Regions from separate parts of the Amycolatopsis sp. WAC 04197 genome, predicted to be linked through region 1. Evidence: predicted binding sites of a transcription regulator. Region 1 holds the regulator's gene; each other region holds the start of a gene.
What was found. Region 1 encodes HspR, which represses chaperone genes until heat shock. Its sites were predicted from a motif close to ANNTTGAGTNNNNNNNACTCAANNT; they were not measured.
Positions count from the first base shown of each region.

Region 1 (10,329 bases):
CCGCATCCGGACGATGGTGCTCGACGGCGCCGTCGACCATTCGCGGCCGACCAGGCAGGCGGTCCTCGAAGAAGCCGTCGCGACCGAAGGCGCCCTCAAGGACTTCGCGAAGTGGTGCACGACGTCGGCTGACTGCGCTCTTCGCGGGAAGGACGTCCTCGCCACCTACGACGCCTTGATGCGGACGCCCGGCGGCGTGCCGTCGAAACAGCTCGGGCGGAACGTGACCGCCGAGGAGATGGCGTCCGGGGTCTACGGCAACCTCATCCTGCCCGCGTTCTGGCCGGGCTTGGCGAAGGCGATCGACGCCGCGACGGCGGGCGACGCGGACGGACTGCTGCCGTATTCGCAGCTCGACCCGTCCTACGGGGCGTACCGCGCGATCGGCTGCCACGACTTCGGCTCGCCGTTCACCTCCTACGCCGACATGAGGGCGATGCAGGGACTGGTGAAGACGCTCTCGCCGCACGGCTGGCGGTACTCGGAGTTCTGGGACATGGCCAGCGGGTGCGCGGCCTGGCCGGTGCCCTCGGCGTATCTGCCGCGGCCGCAGAAGGTGAGCGGCGCGGCGCCGATCCTCGTGGTCGGCGGTGAACACGATCCGGCGACGCCGCTCGTTTGGGCGAAGGGGCTCGCGAGGAACATCGAGAACTCGACGTTGCTCGTCGACGCCGGGTACGGGCACACGGGGCTGCTGAACTCGGCCTGCGTGCGCACCGAAGAGGTGAAGTACCTGGTGAGCGGTGTCACACCCGCTCCGGGCACGGTCTGCCGGTAGTCCGGGAACAAGACGACCGTGCCGCACGTTGAGCCGGATACAAGGTTGAGTGAGGGTGACTCAAGTCCGGCTTGACGGAAGCCCCATCATCCCGATACAACTTGCGTTGAGCCCACTCAAGGTGGGTGAGAACGTGCAGGTCACGAACTAGCAGGAGGATCACACCATGGCGCGAGCGGTCGGCATCGACCTCGGCACGACCAACTCGGTCGTCGCTGTCCTTGAGGGCGGCGAGCCGACGGTCATCGCCAACTCGGAAGGTTCACGCACCACCCCGTCCATCGTCGCCTTCGCCAAGAACGGCGAAGTGCTGACCGGCCAGCCGGCGAAGAACCAGGCCGTGACGAACGTCGACCGGACCATCCGGTCGGTCAAGCGGCACATCGGTACCGACTGGAAGACCGAGATCGACGGCAAGGCCTACACCTCGCAGGAGATCAGCGCCCGCGTGCTGATGAAGCTCAAGCGCGACGCCGAGGCGTACCTGGGCGAGACCATCACCGACGCGGTCATCACCGTCCCCGCGTACTTCGAGGACGCGCAGCGGCAGGCCACGAAGGAGGCCGGGCAGATCGCCGGCCTGAACGTGCTCCGCATCGTCAACGAGCCGACCGCGGCCGCGCTGGCGTACGGCCTCGACAAGGGCGAGAAGGAACAGACCATCCTGGTCTTCGACCTCGGTGGCGGTACGTTCGACGTCTCGCTGCTGGAGATCGGCGAGGGTGTCGTCGAGGTCCGCGCGACCTCCGGTGACAACCACCTCGGTGGTGACGACTGGGACGAGCGGATCGTCACCTGGCTGGTCGACAAGTTCAAGTCGTCCAACGGCATCGACCTCACCAAGGACAAGATGGCGCTCCAGCGCATCCGTGAGGCCGCCGAGAAGGCGAAGATCGAGCTGTCCAGCTCCAACTCGGCCAGCATCAACCTGCCGTACATCACGGTGGACGCGGACAAGAACCCGCTGTTCCTCGACGAGCAGCTCTCCCGCGCCGAGTTCCAGAAGATCACCTCGGACCTGCTTGAGCGCACCCGCAAGCCGTTCAACAACGTCATCCGTGACGCGGGTGTCGCCGTCGGCGACATCGACCACGTCGTGCTCGTGGGTGGTTCCACCCGCATGCCCGCCGTGTCCGAGCTGGTCAAGGAGCTGACCGGCGGCCGCGAGCCGAACAAGGGCGTGAACCCGGACGAGGTCGTCGCGGTCGGCGCGGCGCTGCAGGCCGGTGTGCTCAAGGGTGAGGTCAAGGACGTCCTGCTGCTCGACGTGACCCCGCTTTCGCTGGGCATCGAGACCAAGGGCGGCGTGTTCACCAAGCTCATCGAGCGCAACACCACGATCCCGACCAAGCGTTCGGAGATCTTCTCCACCGCGGACGACAACCAGCCGTCGGTGCAGATCCAGGTGTTCCAGGGTGAGCGCGAGATCGCGGCGCACAACAAGAAGCTCGGCATGTTCGAGCTGACCGGTCTCCCGCCCGCGCCGCGTGGCGTGCCGCAGATCGAGGTCACCTTCGACATCGACGCCAACGGCATCGTGCACGTCCTCGCGAAGGACCTCGGCACGAACAAGGAGCAGTCGATGACGATCACCGGTGGCTCCGCGCTGCCGAAGGACGACATCGAGCGCATGGTCAAGGACGCCGAGGCGCACGCCGAGGAGGACAAGCAGCGCCGCGAGGAGGCGGAGACCCGCAACCAGGCGGAGACGCTGGTCTACCAGACCGAGAAGTTCGTCAAGGACAACGAGGACAAGCTGCCCGACGAGCTCAAGGGCAAGGTGAAGTCCGCGATCGACGAGGCCAACGAGGCGCTCAAGGGCACCGACTCGGCGAAGATCCGCGAGTCCATCGAGAAGCTGAACACCGCTTCGCAGGAGCTGGGCACCGCGCTCTACGCCAACGCCACCCCGGGTGCCGAAGGTGCCGCCGGTGAAGGCGCCGCCGGTACGGCGGGCGCGGGTACCGGTTCGCAGGCCAAGGCGGACGACGTCGTCGACGCCGAGATCGTCGAAGAGGACGAGAAGGACAAGAAGTGACGGGACGCTACGACGAAACCGAGGGCCGGGGCCCGGAGGAACCGGTGGTCGTGCGGGACCGTAGGCGGATCGACCCGCTGACCGGTGAGGTCCGCCCGGCTGCCCCGGCCGCCGAACCCCAGGACGGCCCGAAGCACGCCGCTCCGAGTGAAGACACCGCATCGACCGAGCCGGAGCCCGCGGCACACGCGGGCCCCGGCCTCGGGGAGTCCATTGTGGACGACTCGGTGTCGGTGGCCACGGGACTGGAGAAGGAGCTGGCGGAACGCACCGCCGACCTTCAGCGCCTCCAGGCCGAGTACGCGAACTACCGCAAGCGCGTGGACCGCGACCGCGAACAGGTCGTCGTCGGCGCGAAGGCGTCGGTCGTCGGCGACCTGCTCCCGCTGCTCGACGATCTCGAGCGCGCGGAGCAGCACGGCGACCTGACCGGTGCCTTCAAGGCGGTCGGCGAGAAGCTGGTCGGGAGCCTGCAGCGGTCGGGCCTCGAAGCGTTCGGCACCGAAGGCGAGCCCTTCGACCCGAGCGTGCACGAGGCCGTGCAGCACAGCACGTCCCCGGACGTCACCGGGCCGACGGTCACCATGGTCATGCGCCGCGGTTACCGCTTCGGCGAGCGCGTGCTGCGTCCGGCGATGGTCGGGGTCACCGACCACGAGCCGGGTGGCGCCCCGGTGGACCCGCCGGTGGGCGGCGAGCTGCCGCTCGAGGGCGAACTTTTCGATGAGAACAACCGCTGATCGGCGATACGGCGTGAAAGGAGGAGACGTTCGGTGAGTGCACGGGAATGGATCGGTAAGGACTTCTACCGTGAACTGGGCGTCTCCTCCGACGCCACCGCGGACGAGATCAAGAAGGCCTACCGCAAGCTGGCCAAGGAGAACCACCCCGACGCCAACGCGGGCAACGCGGAGGCCGAGAAGAAGTTCAAGGCGGTCTCCGAGGCGTACGGCGTGCTGTCCGACACGGCCAAGCGCAAGGAGTACGACGAGGCTCGCCGCCTCTTCGGCTCCGGCGGTCCCGGTGGCTTCGGCTTCCCGGGCGGCGGTGCCGGCGGCGGCGGTTTCGACGTCGGCGACATCTTCGGCCAAGCGGGTCAGCAGCAGGGCGGCTTCGGCGGCCTCGGCGACATCCTCGGCGGGCTGTTCGGCCGCCGCGGCGGCGCGGCCGGTGCCACGGCGAACCGGCCGCAACGCGGATCGGACGTCGAGACCGACGTCCGGATCGACTTCACCGAGGCGGTCAAGGGCGCGACCCTGCCGCTGCGGCTGTCGAGCCCGGCGACCTGTTCCACCTGCGGTGGCAACGGCGCGAAACCGGGGACCTCCCCGAGGACGTGTGCGACCTGCCAGGGCAGCGGGCTGGTCAGCCGCAGCCAGGGCGCGTTCGCGTTCTCCGAGCCGTGCCGCGACTGCCGCGGCCGCGGCCAGATCATCGACGACCCGTGCCCGGAATGCGCGGGCGAGGGCATCAGCACCCGCACTCGCACGCTGACCGTGCGGATCCCGCCGGGCGTCGCCGACGACCAGCGGATCCGGCTGGCGGGCCAGGGCGAACCGGGCCGTGGCGGCGCGCAGCCGGGCGACCTGTACGTCCGCGTGCACGTCGCTCCGCACACGTTGTTCGGGCGCAAGGACCTCGACCTGACGATCACCGTGCCGGTGTCCTTCACGGAGCTGGCCCTCGGCGGCACGATCACCGTGCCGACGCTCGAGGGCAAGGTCTCGCTGAAGGTGCCGCAGGGTACGGCGAGCGGTCGCGTGCTTCGTGTGCGCGGCAAGGGAATCGCGAAGCGTGACGGCTCGCAGGGCGATCTGCTGGTCACCCTGCAGGCGGCCATCCCGGCCAAATTGGACGACAAGGCCCGTGAAGCGCTGGAGGCGTACGCGGAAGCCATGGCCGACCACGACCCGCGACCGGAGATCACCGAACTTCTCGAAGGCAGGTGAGCAAGATGTTCGGCGGGCTGCCGCACGGTGCGGACGAGGACACCCCGGTGTTCGTCATTTCGGTGGCGGCACAGCTTTCCGGCCTGCACGCGCAGACCCTGCGGTCCTACGACCGCCAGGGTCTCGTGTCGCCCGGCCGGACCTCCGGCGGTGGACGGCGTTACTCGATGCGGGACATCGCGTTGCTGCGCGAAGTGCAGCGACTGTCCCAAGAGGACGGTGTCAATCTCGCGGGCATCAAGCGGATCATCGAGCTGGAGAACCAGGTCGACGCGCTCCGCTCGCGTATCGCCGAACTGACCGAGGAGCTCACGGCGGCGTACCTCGCCGCCGAACAGACGGCCGCGGCCGTGCACGCCTCCTACCGCAAGGATCTCGTTCCCCTGCGGCAGCAGACGGCCCTCGTGGTCTGGAAGCCCAAAAAACGCAATTAGTCCTCTAAATGCCGCGGGTCCCCAGCCCTCGTGCGTACGTGAAGGCCCCCTTCACCGCGCTAGACGCAATGAAGGGGGCCTTCACGTACTTCACGCATTTAGAGGACTAAATGCGTCATTGGCCGGGGACCAGGGTCCGGATCTGCTGGACCTCGCCGGTGCGCGAGTCCTGGATCCGCTGGGCCAGCGCCTTCGACTCGGGGTTCTTCCCGTCCTTCAGCTCGGTCCTCGCCAGCGCGACCCCGTTGTGCTGGTGCGCCACGAAGATGTCGGCGAAGTCGAGGGTGAACTCCGGACCATCCTTTTTGGACAGTGCGTCGAGCAGGCCCTTGTCGGTGAGCCCGTCGCCACCGTGATGATGGTGCGCCTTCGGGTCCATGGAACCCGTCTCGGGTTTGCCCCAGGCCTTCAGCCAGTTCCGCATGTCGGTGCTCTCGGTCTGCTGCGTCGCCTCGATCGCGGCCGCGAGATCCTTGAGCTCCTGCTTCTGCCCTTGCTTGGCCTTGACCAGCTTGACGATCTCCACGCCCTGGTTGTTGTGGGCGATCATCATCTGCAGGAACATCACGTCGGCGTCGTTGTACTCCGCGGACGCCCCGGCCGACTGGGGAACCGGGGAGATCGGGGCGCCGGCGTTGGTGGGTGAGCCATCGCCGGCCCCGCAGCCCGCGAGGGCCACGAGACCGGCGACGAGAACGAGGGCCAGCTTCACTGGCACGTCCCCCTTACTGCCGGGTCCACAAGGCGGGGGTGTTCGGCGGTTCCCAGCCTTGGATCGCGGTATGCGCCAGCTGGCAGCGGTAGGTCGCGCCGCCGTAGGTCACCGTGTTGCCGACCGCGTAGGACGTCCCGGCCGCCCAGGTGCCGCCGGTGGGCGGGTTGCCGGTGCTGGTCGGCGGGTTCGACGTCGTGGGCGGGTTGCTGGTGGTCGGCGGGTTGCTGGTGCTGGTGGGCGGGGTGCCGCCGCCGATCTGCAGGTCGATGCAGCTGTAGAAGGCCATCGGCGTGTCCGCGATGTTCCAGATGGCGAGCACCTTCTGGCGGCCGCTGAAGCCGGCCAGGCTCACCGTGTGCGACGTCGGGTCCTTCGGCGCGGAGTTGTTCCCGCTGATGTCGGCGATCTTGGTGCCACCGATGTAGTACTCGTAGTTCGTGGTCCGGTGGTAGGCGGTGAACTTCCAGTTGAAGGTCACGCTGTTGCCGACCGACGCGGCGGGCCACGGCTTCGACTCGTCGTTGAGTTCGGCGAATCCGGGAAGGCCGCCGTTGCAGCTGCGGAGCCCCTTGGGGCCTTCGACGCTCTGCGGTTCGTAGACGATGGCGCCGCAGCCGGAAACCTTGCCTTGGGCGCAGTTCGCCTGGCGGCTGGGCGGGGACAGCACATAGCCGTGGGCGCTGGCCACCTGCGGGATGGCCACGATGGCGATCGGGGCGAGGATCGCACCGGCGGCGGCTGCCACGAGCTTGCGTTTGACGGTCATGCCGGCTCCTGGGGATGGAACGACGGTGTTCCCGTGAGGGGGAGCAATGTGGTCTAGACCATAAATCCGCCGGTGACCGTGGTCAATGATTCACTGACCTACTGCTGCGTCGAGCCCAGGTGGAACAGCCGATCGGCCTAATACGAACGAAGTATCACCTCAGTCCAGGGTGAAGGGGTCGTACTTGATCCGGCCCAGGTCCGTGCCCGCGGCGAGCAGCTTCGCGATGGTCGCCCGGATCATCGACGGCGACCCGGCGACGTACACGTCACGCTCCTTCCAAGCCCCGCGCTGCGTGACCGCCGTCGCCAGCGTGCCGCGGTCGCCGCCGGTGACGGCGCCTTCCTCCGTCACCGGTGTCACCGTCAGCCAAGGGCAGGTGACGGTGAGCCCGCGGAGTTCGTCGAGGGCGTAGAGGTCTTCCGGACGGCGCCCGCCGAAGAACAGGTGCACCGGCGGGTTGTTCTTCCAGCGCGACATGTCGTCGAGCAGGGCGAGCAGCGGCGCGACGCCGGTACCGCCGCCGATCATCAGCAGCGGACGGCTTTCCGTGTGACTCACCGAAAGCGCGCCGAGCGACGGGCCGAGACGCCAGACGTCGCCGAACCGGGTGTGGTGGACGATCGCGCGCGAGACCCAGCCGCCGCGCACGGCGTGCACGTGGAACTCCATCGTCCCGTCGTCGTGTGGCGCGGTGGCCGGCGAGAAGTACCGCCACATCCGCGGCCGTTGCGGGACCTCGACGCTCACGTAGCCGCCGGCCCGGTACGGCAGCGGCTGATCGGTGCGCACCTTGACGATGGCGACGTCACGGGACACGACGCGGTGTTCGATGACGGTCGCCTTCCACCACGCCGGTCCGACCTCCTTGCCCGCGGCCTCGCGCATGGTCTTCGAAATGACGCCGTACGCGGTGACCCAGGCGTCCTCCACCTCGGGAGTCCAGTCGTCCTTCAAGAACCTTTTCAACGCGGCGATCAACGCGACGCCGACGGCGTCGTAATGGCGGCCGAGGACGTCGAACTTCCGGTGGTCCCGGCCGAGCTGGCCGAGGAACGTGGCCAGTTCGTCGGGCCGGTCCACCATCTGCACGACGTAGACGAGAGCGCGCAGCAAACGATTTCGCTGCGTGGCCATGTTGATCGGGAAGAGCGCCCTGGCGTCGGGCGAAACGGAGAAGAGCGCCCCGTAGAAGTATTGGGACAGCTCCTCGGACTTCGTTTCGACGGCGGCGAAACTCTCCCTGATGAGCTTGGCCAGCTGGACGGACTTGTCCGCCGTCGGCGTCTCGATCAAGGGCGGGACGGGAATCGGTGAAGATCTGGACGAACTGGGCGGATGCTCGTACTTCACTGTTTCGGCAGTCATGGGTGAACGATTTTCTCCAGTTGGATCGGGCATATTCTCCAGACCCGATGTCATCGTGCGCGTGTTCCCCCGAGGGTTCTCGACTGTATGCCCGAAAGTCGCGAAAGGATCCACGAATGTTTGTTTCCCGCTCGAACGGAGCAAACGATATACGCGCCGTCAACCCCGTCTGGCACTAAGTAAAGGAATGCGTGATCGGCCGATCGGGTGGGTTTTTCTCCGTGCTTACGAGATCACGTAACGCGGCCGAACACCATTGTGGAATCGAATTGCCTAGTCGATGGTGAAGGGGTCGTACGCGATCTGGTCGAGCGCGCTGCCCGCGACCAGCATCCGGGACACCGTCGCCCGGATCATCGCGGGTGAGCCGGCCACGAGGATCCGGTGCCCCGGCCAGGATCCTTGCTGTGTAACGGCTTCCGCGAGCGTGCCCTGCACGCAGCCGGGGGCTTCTTCACCGTGTTCGACCACCGGGGTCACGGTGAGCCACGGGTTCGTGGCCGCCAGGGCGCGCAACTCGTCGAGGTCGTAGAGGTCCTCACGCGACGGTCCGCCGTAGAACAACTGCACCTTCGGGTTCTCGCCCCACTGCGCCAGATCGTCCAGGATGGCGCGCAGCGGCGCGATACCGGTGCCGCCCGCGATCATCAGGACGCCGCGGCCGTCGGTCCGGTCGACCGAAAGCCTGCCGAGTGGCGGTCCGAGCCGCCAGACGTCACCGGGCTGCGTGTGGCTCACGATGGCGCGCGACACCCAGCCGCCGTCGACCGCGCGCACGTGGAACTCGATGCCGCCGTCCTCGCGCGGCGCGTTCGCCGGCGAGAGGTAGCGCCAGAGCCTCGGCCGCTGCGGTACTTCGACGCTCATGTACTGGCCGGGCTGATACGGCACCGGGAATTCGGGCTGGACGCGGACCAGGGCGAGATCCCAGGTGAGCCGCCGGTGTTCGAGGACGGTCGCCGACCACGACGCCGGGTTGACGTCGGCCGCGGCGGCCTCCTGCATCGCGCGGGCGACGATGGTGAACGCCTCCGCCCAGGCTCGTTCGACCTCGGGTGTCCAGTCCGGACCGAGGTGGTTCTTGAGCGAGGCGAGCAGCGCGGTGCCCACGGCCTCGTAGTGCCGCGGGATGACGCCGAACTTGCGGTGGTCGCGGCCGAGCTGGGTCAGGAACGGGACGAGATCGTCCGGCCGGTCGACCATCTGCACGATGTGGACCAGCGCGCGGACCAGCCTGCCCCGCTGGACCTCCATGTTGATCGGGAAGAAGTCGCGGGTGGCGGGCGCGAGGGTGAACAGCATCCCGTAGAAGAACTGCGAGATCTCCGGGATGAAGGGTTCCGACTTCGCCCAGGTGTCCCGGATGAGCCGCACCATCGCGGTGACGGCGGGCGGTGCTTCGCGCGGAGCCGAAGACCGCGGGACCGGGCTGACCGCGTCGGCCGTCACGGGCTGGGAGTCGCTGATCGGGAAGCGCATACCGGAAGACAGTTCCCCGGTTTCACGTACGAGGGTCCACTGGAGAAGAATTCACGGATCATTCACCTCTCCGGTCAGTGGCTGTCGGCCGGTCGGCTGAGTTCCGGCTCGTTCGCGAGACTAGCCGCCGAGAGACCTTTTGCCCGCATCGTTGCTCCGGACGGGTGTACTCGAAGCCGGTCCGCAGTGGGCGATCTCACGAGGTAAATAGTTGTCTTACGCAAGTGTCGCCGAATAAAGTTGTACTGTACAAGTAGCCAGGAGGGACCGATGAGCTCCGCGGACGACGCCAGGGTCGAGCTGATGCGTGAGTTGAAGGCCGCCTCGCAGCTGCAGCACGCCTGGATAATGCAGGCGTGGCAGGACGACCCCGGGCTGCACCCGGCGGCCGCGATGCTGCTGTCGGATCTGGCGAAGCACGGCGAGGCACGGCCTTCCGAATTGGCCAAACGACGCTTCGTGGACCTTTCGGTCGTAAGTCGTCAAATTTCCCAGCTGTCCGCGGCGGGCATGGTCGACCGCCGTCCGGCGCCCGAAGACGGCCGCGCGTCGATCATCAGCATCTCCGAGCGCGGGCGCGCGGAACTGGGGCGCAGGCGGGCCGGGTATCTGGAGTTCATGGAGCGCGCGCTGGGCGGCTGGGACGACGAAAAGGTCCTCGAACTGACCACGCGCCTGGCGGAGATGAACGCCGACGTCCGCGCCGCCCTGTCCGTGCGGACCTGCGACGTTTGACCCAGGTCGTTACTACCCGCCGGTCTTGACTGAACGGACCTTTCGTAGCGCTGTGACGCCGGTAGCG
Region 1 is NZ_QHJK01000002.1:81,698-92,026, forward strand. It holds gene DMC64_RS07490 (alpha/beta hydrolase) at 1-778, shown strand, start outside; gene dnaK (molecular chaperone DnaK) at 945-2,816, shown strand; gene grpE (nucleotide exchange factor GrpE) at 2,813-3,556, shown strand; gene dnaJ (molecular chaperone DnaJ) at 3,590-4,765, shown strand; gene DMC64_RS07510 (heat shock protein transcriptional repressor HspR) at 4,771-5,199, shown strand; gene DMC64_RS07515 (DUF305 domain-containing protein) at 5,315-5,917, opposite strand; gene DMC64_RS07520 (lytic polysaccharide monooxygenase) at 5,925-6,680, opposite strand; gene DMC64_RS07525 (globin domain-containing protein) at 6,840-8,048, opposite strand; gene DMC64_RS07530 (globin domain-containing protein) at 8,322-9,527, opposite strand; gene DMC64_RS07535 (MarR family winged helix-turn-helix transcriptional regulator) at 9,798-10,262, shown strand.

Region 2 (10,329 bases), on a different contig from region 1:
TGAGCAGACCGGTCAGCGGGTCGTGGTAGGCGTCGTGGCGCAGGGTCGCGAGCAGGCGCCGGTTGTCCAGCGACGTCGCGAGGTGGCTGGCCATCGTGCCGAGCAGCTGGACGTCGTACTTGCCGAAGCCACGCCAGCGGCTCAGCCTGTCGTGCGCTTCGACGACGCCGAGGAGCTGGTTCGCACTGCGCAGCGGGACGACCAGCGCCTCCTGCGCGCCGCGGTCGAGCAGCGCGGAGCGGACGTCGGGATTGGCTTCGGTGATCCGGAAGTGGCGGACGTGCGCGCCGGGCAGGCGCAGCAGCGGATCGTCGGCGGCCGGGTCGACGGGGGGCAGTTCGTCGCCCGCGACGACCATCCGCATGGTGTCCTTCGGCTCCAGTCGAAGCCTCAGCACGACGCGACCGGCGGCGAGCTGGTCCTTGATGCGTTCGGCGATGGTCGCCCACTCGCGGACATCGACGCCGCCGACGAGTTCGTCCGCGCGCCCGGCGGGCCGTGCGGCGGCCTGCTGACCGGACCGCGCGACCATCAGGCTGACGTCGGACAGCGCTTCCATGTCGCGTTGCTCGCGCAGCAGATCCGAGTACGCCCAGTACAACGCGGTGAGGCCGAGGAAGACGGCGAGCACGAGCGGCCAGGCCTTCGGCGTCCCAGAAATGACCAAATAACCGGAAAGACCGACCGAAGCGTTGACGAAGCCGACGACGAGGATGCGGCCGGTCAGCCGGATCGCGGTGCTGACGCGCATACGGCGGCGCAGCACGCGGACAGCGGCGAGCGCGAGCAGCGTACTGACCAGCGGCGCGGTCAAAGTCCCGGCCAGCGCGGCGATCCAGGTCATGTCGTGGGCGCCGGAGGCCTGTTTCACCAGTCCTGCCACGGCGAACGCGCCGGTGATCTCCAGCAGGAAGGCGCCGGCGTTGTAGAGCACGCGGCCCGCGACCTTGCGGGCCAGCAAGGTCCCGATCCCCGCCGCGAGATGCGCGGCGAGCACGACTTCGAAGGGAGCGACGAAGAAACCGATCACCAGCGGGATCTCGGTGAACGAGATCGTCCACGAGATGCCGCTGCGGACGTCGACGTTGATGCCGAGCTGTTCGGCGAGCAGGAACGCGAGGGCGAGGATCGGCCCGATCCACAGCAGATCGTCCGAAGCCTCGAAGTCCAGCCAGAGGCTGACCGCGGCCGCGGCGGCGATGCCCATGGTGAGTACCGCGAAGGTGTAGACGCGGAACCGTCGCTCGTCGGTACGAGCCTCCGTAACGGCGCCTCCCTTGCCCGCTGCCGCCTGTGCGGCGCTCCCGGGCCTGCCGTTCGTGTCCGGCATCCGACCTTCCTTCCCGGCTGCCCAACCGGTCTTGTCCTACCGCGACCTCGGGGACGAGGGCAATACAGTACCCCGGAGGGCGTACCCAAGTCCCATTCGAGACAGTATGAGATCACCCCAGGGTTAACAATGGGCGCGTCGCGCTGACCTGCGTGGACCAAGGGGTGAAATGGGAGCGTTATTCGCGTTCCTTCCGACTACCGGAAGTCACCTGGCGCCACGCTCCGGCCAATCTCGTGAAGTTCCCGGCGGACCCGTCAGTAGGGGCTTGAATAGCCCTATGAATAGCCACGCCATCGCCGCCGGGCACGCCGAGCGGCTCGCCACCGTGGACGCCCTGCTCCCCGAAATGCCTGCACTGGAGCCTGTCGAGGGCTCCGTGTCACTCTCCGCGACGGCCGGCGACTCGGCCGCCGCCGGATTGTCGGTACGGACCGAGGCGGGTCCCGATTCCGTTGACTCTCCGTGGCGGGCCCTCGTCGAGCATCGCCTCGAAGCCCGCCTCACCGGCCCCCGCCCGGAAGCCGCTCTCGACGCATTACTCACCCGATGGGATGAACATCTGAAGACCGTGGCCCCACCTGGGGATGTCGAGACGGCGGCGACCGTCGTACGGCCCAGCCGGGACTCCCCCGGCTCGGCCGAATTGCTGCGCCGCGGCTTCGCACCGGTGCTGGTGATCGCGGTCCGCCCGGCCGACCGGCTCGCCGTGACCGGACCGCCCGCCACTCCCGGGGTGCACATCCGGCCCGCCGAAGCGGATGATCTCGAAACCGCCGTCGCACTCGAACTGGAATTGCAGCGTTATGACGCGCAGTTCGGTTCTGTCACTTTGCGCGAGGGTGCGGAGGAAACGATCACGGCGGATCTGTCGAAACAGTTGGGCCGGGAAAATCCGACGTTGTGGATCGCCGAGCTGTACGGCCGTCCGCTGGGCATGGTGCGGGTGCAGTTCCCCGGCGACACGGCGTGGATCCGCGGCCGGGTCGCGGCCGAGAAGGTCGGCTACCTGTCGTCGCTGGCGGTGGCCGAGCAGGCACGGTCGAGCGGGGTGGGGACGGCGCTCGCCGCGCACGCGCACCAGGTCTTCGACGAATGCGGCACCGACGCCGTGCTGCTGCACCACGCGCTGGCCAATCCGCGCTCGACGCCGTTCTGGTACGCGCAGGGCTACCGGCCGCTCTGGACGTACTGGCGGCGGCGCCCCGCGGTGCCTTGATCCGGATAGGCTCGTTTTCGTGAAGAGGGACGATGACGCGGCCCCGGTGGCGCCGACCGGGGTCGACACCGAAAAGCCGTCCGCGGCGAGGATCTACGACTGGTTCCTCGGCGGGACCCACAACTGGGCGGTCGACCGCGAGTTCGCCCGCGCGCTGGAAAAGCAGTGGCGCTGGGTCAAACCGGGCGCGCGGCACAACCGCGAGTTCATGAACCGCGTCGTGCGCGCGGCGCTGGACGCGGGGATCCGGCAGTTCATCGATCTGGGGTCCGGCGTCCCGACAGCCGGGAACGTGCACGAGATCGTGCAGGAAGAACTGGAGCCGGGCGACACGGCGAAGGTCGTGTACGTCGACTACGAGCCGGTGGCGGTGGCGCACGCGGAGCTGATCCTCGAACGTCACGAGGCGACCGACTGGGCGGGGATCGTCCAGGCGGACATGCGGCGGCCGAAGGACGTCCTGCGGCATCCGGAGACGCTGCGGCTAATCGATTTCGACCAGCCGGTGTGCCTGATGATGATGGCCGTCCTGCATTTCGCCGGCCCGCACGACGATCCGCCCGCGCTGGTCGCGACGTACCGGAACGCGCTCGCGCCGGGCAGCTGGCTGGGGCTTTCGCACATGAGCTTCGGCGGCCAGACCGGCGAGGACGCCGACGGGCTGCACTGGATGGTCGAGCAGTACCGGAAGACGAGCAACCCGGTGTGGATGCGGGACCGCGAAGAGATCGAGCCGCTCTTCGGGGACTGGCCGCTGCTGGAGCCCGGCGTCGTCCATCTGCCCGACTGGCGACCCGTGCGAGAGCTGCGCCGCGATGAGGAAGGTGCCCGGCCGTTCGCCTGGTGCGGTGTCTCGGTGCACCCCTGACCTCCGACCTCTCGCCGGTTCGCGTCGCGTTTAGGGGGCTAAAGGCGACGCGAACCGAGCAGAGGTCGGATGAAAGAGTGATCGCTGACGGCGAACGCGGGAAGGAAACAAACGGGTCGATCGGAGAGTTGAGCTAGGCAGACTCAACTAACCGAGGAGTGCACAGATGACCGACAACCGCCTCCTGCCCGTCCTCCCGCTCGATGACGACGTCGTGCTGCCGGGCATGATCGTCCCGCTCGACCTCGCCGACACGGAGACGCGCGCCGCGGTGGAGTCCGCCCAGGCCAACACGCCTGCCCAGGCTTCCTTCCCGGGGATCCGGTCCAGCGCCGCCACCAAGGCCGAGGTGCTGATCGTCCCCCGCGTCCACGGCGAATACGCCGAACTCGGCACCATCGCGACCGTCGAACGCATCGGGCGCGTGCCCGGCGGCAAGACCGCGGTGCTGTTGCGCGGCACCCGCCGCGCCGTCGTCGGCCGCATCGCCGACGGCCCCGGCGCCGCCCGCTGGGTCCACGCCGAGGTCGCCACCGAGACCACCGACGACAACTCCGCGAAACTCGCGTCCGAGTACAAGAGCGTCGTCCTCGCGATCCTCCAGCAGCGTGGCGGCTGGCAGATGATCGACGCGGTCCAGGAGGTCGAGGACCCGTCCGCGGTCGCCGACCTGGCGGGCAACTCGTCGTACCTCAAGACCGAGCAGAAACTCGAACTGCTCTCCGCCCTCGACGTCTCGGCGCGGCTCGAGAAGGCCCTCGAATGGAGCCGCGAGCAGCTGGCCGAGCTCGAAGTCACCGACACCATTCGCAAGGACGTCCAGGAGGGCATGGAGAAGCAGCAGAAGGAGTTCCTGCTGCGCCGTCAGCTCGAAGCGATCCGCAAGGAGCTGGGCGAGCTCGACGGCACGGCCAACGACGACGACTACCGCGCCCGCGTCGAGGCCGCCGAGCTGCCGGACGCGGTCAAGAAGGCCGCACTGTCCGAAGTGGACAAACTGGAGCGCACCTCCGACCAGTCCCCCGAGGGCGGCTGGATCCGCACCTGGCTGGACACGGTCCTCGAACTGCCGTGGAACGAGCGCACCACCGACGTCCACGACATCGCCGCGGCGCGGGACATCCTCGACGCCGATCACGCCGGCCTCGACGACGTGAAGGAACGCATCATCGAGTACCTGGCCGTGCGCAAGCGCCGTGCGGAGTCGGGCCTCGGCCCGGTCGGCGGACGGCGTTCGGGCGCGGTGCTCGCGCTCGCCGGCCCTCCCGGGGTCGGCAAGACCTCGCTCGGCGAGTCCGTGGCGAAGGCGATGGGCCGCAAGTTCGTCCGCGTCGCGCTCGGCGGCATCCGTGACGAGGCGGAGATCCGCGGCCACCGTCGCACCTACGTCGGCGCGCTGCCCGGCCGGATCGTCCGCGCCATCAAGGAAGCGGGTTCGATGAACCCGGTCGTGCTGCTCGACGAGATCGACAAGGTCGGCGCCGACTACCGGGGCGACCCGACAGCGGCGTTGCTGGAGGTGCTGGACCCGGAGCAGAACCACACGTTCCGCGACCACTACCTCGAGGTCGAACTGGACCTGTCCGACGTCGTGTTCCTGGCGACGGCGAACGCGCTCGAGACCATCCCCGGCCCGCTGCTGGACCGGATGGAGCTGGTCACCCTCGACGGCTACACCGAGCACGAGAAGGTCACCATCGCCCGTGACCACCTGCTCCCCCGTGAGCTGGAGCGCGCCGGTCTCGGCAAGGACGACGTCACGCTGACCGACGGCGCGTTCAGCCGCATCGCCGCCGAGTACACGCGGGAGGCCGGGGTGCGCAACGCGAACCGGACCATCGCGAAGGTGCTGCGCAAGGTGGCGACCAAGGTCGCGCTGGACGAGGTCGCGTTGCCGCTGACGATCGACGCCGACGGGCTGGAGACCTACCTCGGCCGTCCGCGGCACCTGCCGGAGTCCTCGCTGCCCGCGTCGACCCAGCGCACGTCGACCCCCGGGGTGGCCACCGGGCTGGCGGTGACCGGAGCCGGCGGTGACGTCCTCTACATCGAGGCGTCGCTGGCGGATCCGGAGTCCGGCTCCACCGGGCTTCAGCTGACCGGCCAGCTGGGCGAAGTGATGAAGGAATCGGTGCAGATCGCGTTGTCGTACCTGCGTTCGCGCGGCGCTGAGCTGGAACTCCCGGTGGGCGACCTGAAGGACCGCGGCATCCACGTGCACGTCCCCGCGGGCGCGGTGCCCAAGGACGGGCCGAGCGCCGGCATCACGATGACGACCGCGCTGGCGTCCCTGCTTTCGGGCCGCGTAGTGAAGTCGGACGTCGCGATGACCGGTGAGGTGTCGCTGACCGGCCGCGTGCTGCCGATCGGCGGGGTCAAGCAGAAGCTGCTGGCCGCGCACCGGGCCGGGATGAAGACGGTGATCATCCCGCAGCGCAACGAGCCCGATCTGGACGACGTCCCGGCCGAAGTGCTGGCCCAGCTGGACGTCCACGCCGTGGCGAACGTCCGCGACGTGCTGGACATCGCGCTGGCCCCGGCGACGGCTCCGGTCGCCCAAGCGGCGTAACGGCGCGAGGCCGAAGCCCCGGATCCCCTCGTGGGTCCGGGGCTTTCGGCTTGCCGAAATCCGGACGAACCCGGACATTGACTCGCCTTAAACTCCCTATCACGTTTTGATAACGTACATTGCGTGCCACCCAGCCGGGGTGCGTGATCCTTGAGAGGGCAAGGTCATGAGTCAAGGAATTCTTTCCCCGTTGCGGCCGAGGCGCAGGTGCGTTTCGGCCGGTCAGATCGTCTGTCTGAGCATTCTCACTGGATTCACCGCGGCGCTGACCTTCGCCGGCACCAGCGCCACTATCGCCGCGGGGATCGCCATCACCCTGTTCGGCGCCGTTCTCCGTCACCCCGCGCCCGCCAAGGCACCCCGATGAACACGGAAACGGAGTTCATGGCGCGGCTGCGCGAACTCCGTGACCGAAGCGGCCTCAGCATCCGCGCACTGGCCGCCGCGACCGGCTGGTCCCGCAGCACCTTGGCCGACCTGTTGGCCCGGAACACCTTGCCGGGCAACGAAAACCAGATGCGAGTCCTGTTGCGCGCCCTGCTCCGGACGGTCCCCGACGAGCGCGGGGTCGACGAGTATCTCGCCGACTGGCGTCACCTGATCGGACGTCGGCACCACCGCAATGGCGGATGCGCGCCGCTCGACCGGATACTCGTCGCACTGGAAATCGCGGCACAGCGCGGTGGCTCCGAAGCACCGGGCCTGCGCAAAGCGAAAGAAATAGTGCTGCACGAAGGTTCCCTACGAAAGTTCCCTCCTCGCGGTGAATACGCCGCGAATTCACCTGGATGTCCCGTTCCGCCCGTACTCTCCGACCCGCTCCATCCCGCACCACCACATCAGCGGATGTCTCGGAGGCACGAGTGAAGCGACGGAATTTCCTGCGCGCGGCCGTGGTCGGCGCCGGTGTCACGGCGTTCGGAAACAGGCTCTCGGGAGCGGCTCTCGCCGCGCCCGCCCAGAACGGACCCAGCCCGTACGGCGCGCTCCAGGCCGCCGACGCGAACGGGATCCAGCTGCCGGCGGGATTCACCAGCCGTGTCATCGCCAGGTCCGGCCAGAAGGTCGCGAGCACCGGGTACACCTGGCACAGCGCCCCGGACGGCGGCGCGGTGTTCGCCGACGGCAGCGGCTGGATCTACGTGTCGAACTCGGAGATCACCCCCGGCGGGGGCGCGAGCGCGGTCAAGTTCGACGCGAGCGGGAACATCACCGGCGCCCACCGCATCCTGGCGAACACCCGCCAGAACTGTGCGGGCGGCAAGACTCCTTGGAACACCTGGCTTTCCTGCGAGGAGATCGACCTCGGGTTCGTCTACGAATGCCAGCCGAACGGCCCGGCCACGGCCGCCGTCCAGCGGCCCGCGATGGGGAAGTTCAAGCACGAGGCCGCAGCGGCCGACCCGGTGCGCAAGGTCGTCTACCTGACCGAAGACACCTCCGACGGCTGCTTCTACCGCTTCGTCCCGACGACCTGGGGCGATCTCTCCGCCGGGACGTTGCAGGTGCTCAAGGCGGGCACGGCGACCTCGGGCAGCTTCACCTGGGCGAACGTCCCCGACCCCGACGGCTCCCCCACCGCCACCCGTAACCAGGTGTCCGGTGCGAAGCGGTTCAACGGCGGCGAAGGACTGCACTACGCCAACGACACCGCGTGGTTCACCACCAAGGGCGACAACCGCGTCTGGCAGCTCAACCTGACGAACAGCACCTACGAGCTGGCCTACGACGACTCGCTGGTCAGCCCTGGCTCGGCCCCGCTGACGGGTGTCGACAACGTCACCGGGACCTCGTCGGGTGACCTCTACGTCGCCGAAGACGGCGGCAACATGGAGATCTGCATCATCACCCCGAACGACATCGTGGCCCCCTTCCTGCGGATCAACGGCCAGAGCTCGTCGGAGATCTGCGGCCCCGCGTTCACTCCGGCGGGGAACCGGCTGTACTTCTCCTCGCAACGCGGTACCTCCGGTTCGTCCTCGGGCGGGATCACCTACGAGGTGACCGGCCCCTTCCGTTCCTGAAACCGGCGTGCGGGGGCGTCGACGGCCCGGCGCCCCCGCACGGCTCAGGCGTTGGTGCGGTTCTTCTCCCGCAGCCGGTTCACCACGAAGAGGGTCAGGGCGATCGCGACGGCGGCGATCACGAAGTACTGGAAGAACCCGGCGTATTCCTCGACCAGATGCCAGCTCTCTCCGAGGGCGTAGCCCGCCAGGACGAACACCGTGTTCCAGATCAGGCTGCCCAGCGTGGTCAGGGCCAGGAACCGCCAGAACGGCATGCGTTCGATTCCGGCGGGCAGGGAGATGAGGCTGCGGAAGATCGGCACCATCCTGCCGAAGAACACCGCCTTGGTGCCGTGTTTCCGGAACCAGGCTTCGGTCTTGTCGAAGTCGGACGCCTTGACCAGCGGGATCTTCGCCATCCAGCGCCGTGTTCGGTCACGGCCCAGCAGCAGGCCGAGGTAGTACACGATGATCGCGCCCGCGACCGAGCCGAACGTCGTCCACACCAGTGCCTCGATCAGCGTGAACGTGCCCTGACTGGCGGAGAACCCGGCCAGCGGGAGCACCAGTTCGCTGGGGATCGGCGGGAAGAGGTTGTCCAGGCCGACGATGATCGCCGCTCCCGGACCGCCCAGCGCGTCCATCAGTGACACCGCCCAGCCGGCGAGTCCTCCCATCGGTTCACTGGCGGTTTGGGCGAGGAGGAGGTTCATGGCGGCCTTTCGTGGTCGTCTGCGGATGTCAACGAACGTACGAATCGCCCGGGTTCCGCACACTGGGGTGAAGCGGCACGAATCACTGCGGTAAACCGCAGTACCGATCTCCGGCTACCCCGCTAACCTCGCGTTATGCCCATTCCGCCGTCGATGCGCCGCTACCTGCGCAGAGCACTCCGCGGCACACTCGGTCTGGCGATCGGCGCCATGACCGCGGTCGCGGAGTTCTTCTATGTGCTCTTCGGCGGCCTCGCGCTCACAGTTCCCGCGCTGCGGCAGCCCGTCCTGGCCGGTGCGCGTGCGCTGTCCGAAGTGGAACGGCGGCGGCTGGAGAAGTACTTCGGCGAAGAGAACGCCACGAACTACACCGATCACCGTGCGATGGCCTATCTCATCCCGCGATGCGTCATCGGGCTGCTCTGCGCCGCGATCTTCGTCCTGATCCTGCTGGGCGCCGGATCCGGGGTGATCATCGCCGCTCAGCTCTTCGAGGGTCAGTCGCCCGGAGGAGGAGCACCGGCCGACTGGTACGACCCGGTCACCACGGTCCTCTTCGGCGGGTTGCTCGTTTTCCTTGCCTTGCAAGGACTTATCGGAGCCGCGACGCTGGACGCCAGGCTGGCGAAGCGCTTTTTCGGCCCCAGCAGAAGCGAACAGTTGCGCCGGCGGCTCTCCGAACTCACGACCAGCCGGGCGGAAGTGGTCGAGGCGGTCAACGGCGAGCGTCGCCGGATCGAACGGGACCTGCACGACGGCGTCCAGCAGCGGCTCGTCGCGCTCGGAATGCTGCTCGGCCGGGCGCGTCGCGCGACCGACCCGGAACACGCGTCGGATCTGCTCCGGCAAGCGCACGAGGAATCCCAGCGCGCCCTGGTGGACCTGCGAGAGGTCTCGTGGCGGGTGTATCCGATCGCACTGGATTCGGACGGACTGCATCCCGCGCTGGAGGCGCTGGCGGAACGCTCGGGCATCCCGGTCCACCTGCGGGTCGACCTGCCGGAACGGCCACCGGCGGCCATCGAGACCGTCGTCTACTTCGTCGCTTCGGAGGCGGTCACCAATACGATCAAGCACGCCGCGGCGACGCGGATCGACATCGAAGTGGAGCGGGACGGGGGCAGGGTGCGGGTACGGATCACCGATGACGGCACGGGCGGGGCGAGGAAGTCGGGCGGCGGGCTTTCCGGCCTCGCGATGCGCGTCGCGGCGGCGGACGGACGGTTCACAGTGGACAGTCCGCTCGGCGGCCCGACCGTGGTGACCGCGGTGCTGCCGTGCGAGTGATCCTCGCGGAGGACTCGACCCTCCTGCGCGAAGGGCTGGTCCGGCTGCTGGTCGAAGAGGGGCACGAGGTCGTGGCGTCGGTCGGCGACGGCGACGCGCTCCTCTCGGCGACGGCCGCCTACCGGCCGGACGTGATCGTCACCGACGTCCGGATGCCGCCGACCCACACCGACGAGGGCCTTCGCGCGGCGCTCGAGATCCGGAAACGCTGGCCGGAGATCGGGGTACTGGTGCTCTCTCAGTACGTCGAGAAGCGCTACGCGGCCGAGCTGATCACCGGCGACGGTGAACGCGTCGGCTATCTCCTGAAGGACAGGGTCGCCCAGGTGGGCGAATT
Region 2 is NZ_QHJK01000001.1:790,602-800,930, reverse strand. It holds gene DMC64_RS03990 (bifunctional diguanylate cyclase/phosphodiesterase) at 1-1,330, opposite strand, end outside; gene DMC64_RS03985 (GNAT family N-acetyltransferase) at 1,611-2,549, shown strand; gene DMC64_RS03980 (SAM-dependent methyltransferase) at 2,569-3,417, shown strand; gene lon (endopeptidase La) at 3,584-5,986, shown strand; gene DMC64_RS03970 (hypothetical protein) at 6,153-6,353, shown strand; gene DMC64_RS03965 (helix-turn-helix transcriptional regulator) at 6,350-6,853, shown strand; gene DMC64_RS03960 (alkaline phosphatase PhoX) at 6,850-8,010, shown strand; gene DMC64_RS03955 (DedA family protein) at 8,055-8,705, opposite strand; gene DMC64_RS03950 (sensor histidine kinase) at 8,859-9,992, shown strand; gene DMC64_RS03945 (response regulator transcription factor) at 9,983-10,329, shown strand, end outside.
Region 2: a site for HspR is predicted at 3,543-3,567, ahead of lon (endopeptidase La). Genes of this name have one in related genera too.

Region 3 (10,329 bases), on a different contig from region 1:
GGGCCGTCGGGGGAAGCTCCGTGCTCGCCGGTGCGGTGGCCTGGGGTGACGCGGGGTCGGTCTGTTCGTCGGTCTTCATCGCTCTCACGGTTTCGGTGACGGGGACTGGGACACGCCGGAGCGCTACTTGTCTTTTCGGCAGAACGGGGCCGCGCGTTAACGGCTCGGCGCCGGATTCGTCCGATCGGTTCGCGACGACAGCAGGGTGTTGCCGCGCCGTGAACGGCATATTAATTGTCCACAGTGGACAGTGATTGCCCGGTCCTCGCGTATCGCGGCGACGGGGCCGCGATAGCCTCCCGCGAACCGAACGTGGCTCAATGCCACGACATCGGGCCCGGCCGGGTCAGAATGGGCCGGCCACGACCGGCCGACGAAAGGATCGCCTTGCCCGTCTCGACGACCACGGGGACGTGGCGGCGCCTGTTCGCGGTCTGCGCCGTCGCCGGAACGCTCGCCGCCTGTTCGGGCGAAGCCCCGCCACCGCCTGTCACTTCGACGCCGGTCTCATCGCCCGCGATCCCCACGACCGCGTCCAGCGTTTCGGTGCCGCCGATCCCGTCCCAAACCGCGCCGAGTCCGTCCGCCGCCCCGACTCCCGCCCCCAAACCGAAACCCGCTGAACCGGTACAGGGTTCCTGCGGGACGGTGACCGCGGCGAGCGGGCTGACCTTGCAGGTGCTCAACGGACCCGGCGTCTCCTGCGCGGAGGCGACCGGGATCGTCGACGCGTTCCACAAGAGGATCGCCGGCCGTCAGTCCGCGGGCTCGGACGAGCCGGTCAGCGAGACCGTGGACGGCTGGCTGTGCGTCTCCGGAGCTCCCGCCGCACAGGGCGGCACGAGTTGCAGCAAGGGCGAGCAGAACGTGTTCGCCGCCGTCGTCCCCGTCGAATGAACCATCCCGAGAAGAAGGGCCCATGAAGAGCCTCGCCGTGCTTCCCGCCGCGTTCGCCGTCGTCCTGCTGAGCGGTTGCGGCGCCGATCCCGCGCCCGCGGCCGCACCGCCCCCGTCCTCCTCCCCCGCCGCCGCCGACCAGGCCCTCGCCGGATCGCCGTGCGGAGAGGTCGCCGGATACCAAGGCGCGAAGAACAAGGTCGTCGTCCGAGGGAAGACCGACTGTGCCGAGGCTACGCAGGTGCTCAAGGACTATTTCGCCAAGCTGACACCCGCCGAAGCGACGTCGCCGCAGGGGCCAGGTCCGGTCGTGGTCGGGGCCTGGACCTGCGGCAGCGGGCCGAACGATCCGGTGACGAGCTGTTCGACCGAGGACGAGCGGCAGATCGAGGCCACCCGGAGCTGAGCACGGACGGCGGCGTCACTTCCCGCGACGCCGCCAGGTCCGGGTCTTCCGGTACAGGACACCGAGTCCGATCAGCATGCCCAGCAGGACCAGGCCGCACAACGCGACCATCACCAGGCTCAAAACCCGATTCGACCTTGACGGGTAAGCGAATCCGTCACCGGCGAAGATCCTGTCGCCTTCCGCGACGCTCTCGCCGTTGATCCTCCCCTGTCCGGTGCGCCCGTCGTCGAACCGCCACCCGGCCTCGCAGTAGGGAAACCGGCCGCTCATCGGCGGCCCGTCCTCGACACATCCGGAGACGACGGTGACCGTGACGTCCTCTCCGGTGTTCAGTTCACGCACGCGGTCACCGAGGGCGCCCCCGGTCACCCACAACAGGAAAACGAGCGGGATCCCGCCCAGCAGCGTTCGCAGCGGAATCCTGGAATTTCCCGGTTCACCTGACAAGAAAGTCCCTTCTTCTCGGCCGTTCCAGGCTATTCGCCGAAGCGACGGAGCTGCACGGGATTTGTACCCACCCCCTTGCCAGCCGAAGTAAGAGTCGTCTAGACTCAAACTATGCTCACCAGGGAAGACGCCATGAAGGCGGTCGAGGACGCGGCCGGTCCGGCCGCGCTGTTCGCCCGCCATCGCTACCGCGAACTGGCGGCCGTGCTCCACCCCGACCGCAACCCCGGCGACGTGCGGGCCCACCGCGCGGCCGCCACGCTCAACCGCCTCCACGACGAGTGGAAGCGGGCCCGGCGGCAGACGGTCACCACGGCGACGTCGGCCTACACCCTCGTCGCACCGCACGCGGTGGGCAGTGTCGCCACGACCTACCGGACCACCGGCCCACATCTGGTCAAACTCGTCCGCGATCCGGCGCTCAACCCGTTGATCCACGCCGAATGGGACGCGTTGCGCGCACTGGACGGCTTCACCGAACGGCATCGATGGCTCCGCCCCTACTACCCGCGGCTGCTCGACACGTCGGGGCCGGTCGCGAGGGGCGATCGCGCGTTCAGCGTCCTCGACCCGCTCGTCGACGGCTTCCTCACCCTCGCCGACATCGGGAAGGCCTTCCCCGGCGGGCTCGACGGCCGCGACTACGCCTGGATGCACCGTCGCCTCCTGCGTGCCGTGGCCGGCGCGCACCGGGCGGGTGTCGTCCACGGCCATCTCACCGCGGACAACGTGCTCGTCCATCCCGGACAGCACGGCATCGTCGTGACCGGCTGGTCGTTCGCCGTCGAAGACGGTGCGCTCCCGCTGGCGGCGGACAAATCCGTCCACTATCCACCGGAAGTCCACAAAGGACAGCCGATGACCGCCGCCACCGACGTCCACATGCTCCACCACATGATGCTGGAACTCCTGGCACCGGGCGAAACCCGCCAGCGCGAATTCGCCAAGTGGTGCCTCCAGGAGATCCCGGCACAACGACCCGAGGCCGCCGATCTGCTCGACGAGTACGACGAACTGCTCGCCGACCTGTACGGCCCTCGCACCTTCCGACCGTTCATCATCCCCGAGACAGGAGCCTGACCATGGGACACGGACACTGGGACGACAACGCCTACGCCGCCGCGAAGACCTTCCGCGCGGCCAAGGGCGAGGACGATTTCGGCTACACCGCCGATCTCCGTTCCAAGCCCGCGAAGGAATGGAAGGTCGCGCCCGCGCTGGACCCGCTGAACGCCGTGCGGGAATGCCGGGATTCGGCCGACCACAGCGATTCGACGCCGATCGCGGTGCTGTTCGACGTCACCGGTTCGATGCGCCGGGTGCCGCGGATCATGCAGGGCAAGCTCGGAAAGCTGCACGGCCTGCTGAAGCGCCGGGGTTATCTGGCCGACCCGCAGGTGCTGTTCGGCGCGATCGGCGACGCCGACAGCGACCGGGTTCCCTTGCAGGTCGGGCAGTTCGAATCGGACAACCGGATGGACGAGCAGCTGCGCACGATGTTCCTCGAAGGCGGTGGCGGCGGGCAGAAGAGCGAGTCCTACGAACTGGCCGCGTACTTCATGGCGCGGCACGTGGTGACCGACGCGTGGCAGAACCGCGGCCGCAAGGGTTATCTGTTCATCATCGGCGACGAGCTGAACAAGCCCGCACTGGAGGCCCGCCACATCCGCCGGGTGATCGGGGACGACGTGCGGGAGGACATCGACCCGGCCTCGGTGTACCGGGAGCTGGCTCGCAAGTGGCACGTCTACTTCGTGCTGCCGAACCAGTCTTCGTACTACAACGACCCGCAGATCGGCGAGCACTGGAGCGATCTGCTCGGCCAGAACTTCCTGAAGCTGGACGACCCGGGCGCGGTGTGCGAGCTGATCGCCGCCACCATCGGGCTGGAAGAGCGGGTGGTGGACGTCGACCGGGCGCTCGCCGACCTCGCGGACGTCGGCTCGGTCGCCGAAAGCAAGGCGGTCGGCAAGGCGCTGGCCAAGCTGGGCACCAAATCGGTCGTCACGTCGGCGGTGCCCGAGGCCGGCGGGCCGAGCGACGTGGTGCTGCGATGAGTCTCCTGGACGGTCACGTGGTGGTGGTCGGGCTCGGCTTCGGCGACGAAGGCAAGGGCGCGGTGGTCGACGCGCTCTGCGCCGCCCGGCCCACCACCGCGGTGGTCCGCTTCAACGGGGGCGCGCAGGCCGCGCACAACGTCGTCGTGGACGGGCGGCACCACACCTTCAGCCAGTTCGGGGCGGGCACGTTCGCCGGCGTGCCCACCCATCTGTCGCGGTTCGTGCTCGTCGAGCCGTTCGCGCTCGCCGCGGAAGCTCGACGGCTCGAAGCGGTCGGCGTCCGGAATCCGCTCTCACTGCTGAGTGTGGACGGCCGGGCTCTGCTCACGACGCCGTTCCACATCCACGCCAACCGGGCCAGGGAGGAGGCCCGTGGCGTGAACCGGCACGGTTCGTGTGGCAAGGGCATCGGCGAGACCGTCTGGTACTCGCTGTTGCCCGGGGCCGCGCCGGGTGACGTGGTGGAGAACCAGGAGGTGATCGGGAGGCCGGGGGAAGCGCCCACGGTCGCCGACTGCGCCCGGCCGTCGGTGCTGCGACGCAAACTGGACGCGCTCGCGCGGTTCTACGCGCCGCTCGCCACGCCGCCGCACAGCGTCGACGAACTGGTGGCGCTGTACCGCGATTTCGCGGGCGCGGTGCGGATCACCGACGGGGACGAAACGGGGCGGCTGGCGGATTCCGGGCGGCTGGTGTTCGAGGGAGCGCAGGGGGCTCTCCTCGACCAGTACCACGGGTTCCATCCGCATACGACCTGGTCGACGACCACGCCGCACAACGCCCGCACCCTGTTGGGCGGGCGCCCGCACACCGTCGTGGGGGTGACGCGGACGTACCTCACCCGGCACGGCGCGGGGCCACTGCCGACCGAATCCGCCGCCGTGCTCGCCCGGTTCCCTGAGCGGCACAACGAAACCGGCGAATTCCAGGGCGCTTGGCGAGCGGGGCATCTCGACGCGGCCTTACTGGACTACGCGATCGCGGCCTGCGACGGCGTGGACGCGCTCGCGGTGACCCACCTCGACGCGACCGGGTTGAAGGTCGTGCCCCGTGACGGCTCCCCCGCCGTCGACCTGCCGGATCCGCTGGCGTGGTTCGGCGCGCGGCTGCCGGTGGCCGTCATGGGGTACGGCCCGGACAGGGCCGGTTACCGCGTCGCCAAGGCACGGTCGACAATCAACGCGTGATCGATTCGACGCCGGTGTCCGTTGACGTGCTCGTGGTGCGGTTCGCCCCCGGCACCAGGAACGTCCTGTTGGGAATCGCGCCGCGGGCGGCCGAGCCGTTCGAAGGGGAGCTCGCCCTGCCCGGGGTGCTGCTGGGGCTCGGGGAACGGCTGCGGGAGGCGGCGAGCCGGGCGGTGGTCGGCAAACTCGGCCTCCCGCCCGACGCGGTCTCGGCGACGGGACAGCTCGCCACCTTCGACGAGCCGAACCGTGACCCGCGAGGTCCCACTCTCTCCATCGCCTTGTGGGCCACCGTGAATCCCGCGCTCGACGTCCCGGGGAACGTCGTCTGGGTGCCGCTGGACGAGGTCCCGCCGCTGGCCTTCGACCACGACCGGATCGTCGCCGACTGCCGTCCGATGCTGGCCGAACGGCTGTGGCGGGACGTCGCCTTCACCGCCGGGCTGCTGGGACCGATCTTCACCACGGCACAGGCGCTGGACGCCACCGAAGCGCTGACCGGGGACCGCCCCTATCCGGCCAATCTCGGCCGGACGATGGAGCGGGTCCCCGGTCTGCGGCGTACCACCGAACACGCGGCCGCCCTCCCCAAGGGAGGACGGCCGCCGTCGCTGTGGCGCTGGGAGTGACTCAGATCCCGCAGGAGGACGCCGACCAGAAGCGCGTCGACCGGTGTGCCACGTGCGTGTGATCGTTGTGGCCGGGGTAGCCCGGCCCGAGGATCTCGGCGAACCCGTGGTTACGGGCCTGCTTCGCCAATCCGCAGAAGCCCTGCGAGCCGGCGCCGAGGTCGACGGCGTCACCGTAGAGATGACGGCTGTTGGTCGCGCCGCCGACCGCGTTGTTGCAGGCGACGCTGCGGAAACCGCCGTTGACGTCGATCGGCCGGTCGCCCATGGCGTGCCGCATCGCCTGCAGCTTCCACATCGAGACCAGCGCGTTGGCCTTCGCCGTCGCCGGTGGGACGTTGCCGCCCGACCAGTCGGAGTTGCACCGGTTCAGTTCCGCGTAGGTGAAGTTGATCGGCGTGCAGTCGTCGTCCTGCAACGCGTAGAGCTTCGAGAACGTGGCCGAACCGGCGATGCCGTCCGCCGCCAGCCCGTACGCCTGCTGGAAGCGGGTGACCGCGGCCTTGGTCCCCGCGCCGAACTGGCCGTCGAGGGCGAGCACGCCGCCGTAGCCGGGGTACCCGGCCACACGGATCTGCAGTTGCCGGACGTCCTCACCGGACGCGCCTTCCGACAACGTGCGTCCCCAGGAGTAGCAGGCGTCGGCGACAGACATTTCGCCCGCTGTCACCGGGCCTGGATCGGCGGCGGCCGGGGTGGCCACCGCGGTACCGAGCCCGGCCACCAGGGCGAGCATCGGCAGGAGGAAACGAATGCGCATGACAGGAACACCTTTCAAAGCAGGGAAGGTGAGACCCGTGACCCCCACGGGTTGTCAACGATTCACTGCCGAGGATGCTAACGCGGTTCCGGTTACCGCGCTGTGGGTCGTTCGACCCACACGCCCGAACCCGGAACTCGCGTGATCGGAGCCGTGACTCGCGTGATCGGAGGCGGAACGCGCCGGATCACGCGAGTTCCGCCCTCAATCACATGAGTTCCGTGTCCAATCACGCGAGTTCGGAGTTCGAGACCGGGCCATCAGCCCTTCAGCTGCGGGAAGTCCTCTTCGCGGAACTCCCCCGCCGGCCGGCCGTCGGCTTCGTTCTCGCGCCCGCGCAGTTCGACGCGGCGGATCTTGCCGGAGATCGTCTTCGGCAGGTCGGTGAACTCCAGCCGCCGGATTCGCTTGTACGGGGCCAAATGTTCCCTGCAGAAGGCCAGGATGGACACCGCCGTGTCCGCTGTGGGCTCGTGCCCGTTCGTCAGGACGACGTAGGCCTTCGGGACCGCGAGCCGGATCGGGTCCGGCGCCGGGACGACCGCCGCTTCGGCGACCGCCTCGTGTTCCAGCAGGACACTTTCCAGCTCGAACGGCGAGATCCGGTAGTCCGACGCCTTGAAGACGTCGTCCGTCCGGCCCACGTAGGTGATGTAGCCGCGTTCGTCGATCGAACCGACGTCACCGGTGTGGTAGAAGCCGTTCGCGAACGCGGCGGCTGAGCGTTCCTCGTCGTCGGCGTATCCGGCCATCAGCCCGACCGGCCGCTTGGCGAGGTCGAGGCAGATCTCGCCCTCCTGCGCGCGCTCCCCGGTCACGGGGTCCACGAGTGCCACGGTGAAGCCGGGCAGCGGACGGCCCATCGACCCCGGCACGACGTCCTGTCCGGGGGTGTTGGCGATTTGGACGCTGCTCTCCGTCTGCCCGAAACCGTCGCGAATCGTGACGCCCCAAGCCTTTTCGACCTGGTCGATCACTTCGGGGTTGAGCGGTTCACCCGCGCCGACCACCTTGCGCGGCGGCGTCTTAAGCACGGTCAGATCCGCCTGGATCAGCATCCGCCACACCGTCGGCGGGGCGCAGAAGCTGGTGATACCGCACCGTTCCATCTGCGCCATCAGCGAGACCGCGTCGAACCGCGCGTAGTTGTAGAGGAACACCGTCGCCTCGGCGTTCCACGGCGCGAAGACGTTGCTCCACGCGTGTTTCGCCCAGCCGGGCGAGGAGATGTTGAGGTGGACGTCGCCCGGTTCGAGGCCGATCCAGTACATTGTGGACAGATGGCCGATCGGGTACGAGACCTGGGTGTGCTGCACCAGTTTCGGCTTCGCGGTGGTCCCCGAGGTGAAGTACAGCAGGAGCGGGTCTTCCGCCGCCGTCGGGCCGTCGGGCGTGAAGGCGTCCGCCTCCTCGTAGGCGTCCACGAAGGACCGCCAGCCCTCGACCGGTTCACCGACGGCGATGCGCGTGTAATCGCCCTCGACGTTCTCGAACTTGTGCGCGTCGACGGACCGGATCACGACGTGTTTCGCCGCGCCCCGCTCGACCCGGTCGGTGAGATCCGCCGGGCCGAGCAGGGTCGAGGCGGGGATGATGACGGCGCCCAGTTTGATCGCGGCGAGGATCGTCTGCCACAGCTCACCCTGGTTGCCCAGCATCAGGATCAGCCGGTCGCCCCTGGCCACGCCGAGCGAGCGAAGCCAGTTCGCGACCTGGTTGGACCGCCGCGCCATCTCCGGATAGGTCCAGCGGTTCTCGATGCCGTCCTCTTCGACGATCCACAGCGCGTACCGGTCCTGATTGGCCGGATCGGCCGCGACGACGTCGAACCAGTCGAGCGCCCAGTTGAACTCGGCGGGCTGGGGCCAGGTGAAGTCCCGATAGGCGGTTTCGTAGTCCTCGCGATGGGCCTGCAGATAGTCCCGTGCCTCGCGGAACGTGCGGTATGCCTCCGAAGCGCTCACGATCGTCCTCCTGGTCCGCTGGTTGGGCCGCCGGTTCTTTCTACTCTCCCTTGAACTCGGGCGCGCGGCGCTCGAGGAAGGCCTGCACGGCCTCGCCGAGGTCCTTGCTGGGCAGGAAGGCCGCGTTCCAGGCCGAGACGTAACGCAGGCCGTCCGCGACCTGACGTTCGGTGTTGGCCGAGAGGACGTTCTTGGTGCCCTGCACGACCAGCGGCGGGTTCGTGGCGATCTCCGCCGCCAGTTTGCGGGCCTCGGCCAGCAGGGTGTCCTGATCCGCGTAGACGTCGTTGACGAGGCCGATCTTCTCGGCGCGGGCGGCGTCGATGTCCTTGCCGGTCAGGGCCAGTTCGCGCAGGTGCCCCTCACCGATGATCGGGGCGAGCCGCTGGAGGCTGCCGAGGTCGGCGACGATCGCGACCTTGACCTCGCGGACGCTGAACTTCGCGTCGGCGCTCGCCAGCCGGATGTCCGCGGCCGCGATCACGTCGACGCCGCCACCGATGCACCAGCCGGAAATGGCCGCGATGACCGGTTTGCGGCATTCCGCGACCGAGGACACGCTCGCCTGGAGGGTCCGGACCTCGTCGAGGAACTTGGTGCGCGGGCCCGCGAGCGCGTCGCCACCGAGCATTTCGCCCCAGCTGGGCATCATCGCGGGCAGATCGAGCCCGTAGGAGAAGTGCTTGCCGCTCCCGGTCAGCACGACCGCCCTGACCTGGGGGTCCGCGTCGAGCGCGCGGAAGACGATCGGCAGCTCACGCCAGAAATCGGGGCCCATCGCGTTGCCCTTGGACGGACCGAGCAGCGTCACTTCGGCGACGTGCCCGTCGATCTCCACCTTGAGCGAAACGAGATCGGGAAGACTGTCAGCTGTAGCGGTCATGAGGTCATCTTGACTCATGTGATTGACAGGCTGCCAACGGCCACTGTGCCCGGCCGCGCCTGAGATGCTTTCCTGGTACCAGCGAGAACTACCGGTGAGTACCGGCAATCGACGAAGGACGGTGGGATATGAGCCCGGCCAGCAGCGCCACCGCGGTCGCCGACCTGCCCGCGCCGACCCCCGGACGGCGACGGGAACGATCCTCCCGGCCGATCGAGTTGTCGGGATCCTTCACCCATGAGGGTCACCGGCTCGCCTACACCGAGTTCGGCTCCGGCGACCGGGTGGTCGTGCTCACCCACGGCATCATGCTGACGCGGCGGATGCACGCCCCGCTCGCCCGCAGGCTGGCCCGCGCCGGTTTCCGGGCGGTGACCCTCGACCTGCTGGGGCACGGCGATTCGGACCGGCCCACCGACTCCTGGCTGTACTCGATGCCCGCGTTCGCGGAGCAGACCGTCGCGCTGCTCGACCACCTGGAGATCGACGCCGCCGTCATCGGCGGGACGTCGCTGGGCGCCAACGTCGCGCTCGAAGTCGGCGTCGCCGCGCCGGAACGCGCGCTCGGCCTGGTCGTCGAGATGCCCGTGCTGGACAACGCGATCGTCGCCGGGCTGATCACGTTCGCGCCCCTGCTCATGGCCGCCCGGTTCCTGCCGGTGACCGTGCAGGGGGTCGCGCTGGCGGCGAAACTCGTGCCGCACGGCAACCAGTGGGTCGACGTCGTCACCGACACGCTGTCCCAGCAGCCGGCGCCGATGGCCGCGCTCCTGCACGGCGTGCTCTTCGGCCGGATCGCGCCGCCCAAGTCGATCCGGTGCACGATCGAGACCCCGGCGCTGGTCATCGGGCACGAGCGCGACCCGATCCACCCCTTCGGCGACGCGGACACGCTGGCCGCGGACATGCCGGCGGCCGAATTCGTCCAGGCCCGCAGCCCGGTCGAGCTGCGGTTCGATCCGACCCGCCTGACCGACACCATCGCCGACTTCTCCGCGCGCTGTCATGACCGTTGAGCCGGTCCCGACCCGGGACGTGGGCGCGGAAGAGCTGCGGACCGGGCGTTTGCGCCTGAGCCGACCGGGGCCCGACG
Region 3 is NZ_QHJK01000003.1:741,653-751,981, forward strand. It holds gene DMC64_RS16435 (hypothetical protein) at 1-79, opposite strand, end outside; gene DMC64_RS16440 (hypothetical protein) at 318-608, opposite strand; gene DMC64_RS16445 (hypothetical protein) at 649-897, shown strand; gene DMC64_RS16450 (hypothetical protein) at 920-1,303, shown strand; gene DMC64_RS16455 (hypothetical protein) at 1,319-1,753, opposite strand; gene DMC64_RS16460 (adenylate cyclase) at 1,865-2,833, shown strand; gene DMC64_RS16465 (hypothetical protein) at 2,836-3,810, shown strand; gene DMC64_RS16470 (adenylosuccinate synthetase) at 3,807-5,000, shown strand; gene DMC64_RS16475 (NUDIX domain-containing protein) at 4,997-5,629, shown strand; gene DMC64_RS16480 (D-Ala-D-Ala carboxypeptidase family metallohydrolase) at 5,631-6,389, opposite strand; gene DMC64_RS16485 (AMP-binding protein) at 6,650-8,353, opposite strand; gene DMC64_RS16490 (crotonase/enoyl-CoA hydratase family protein) at 8,394-9,236, opposite strand; gene DMC64_RS16495 (alpha/beta fold hydrolase) at 9,365-10,252, shown strand; gene DMC64_RS16500 (GNAT family N-acetyltransferase) at 10,242-10,329, shown strand, end outside.
Region 3: a site for HspR is predicted at 1,840-1,864, ahead of DMC64_RS16460 (adenylate cyclase). Genes of this name have one in related genera too.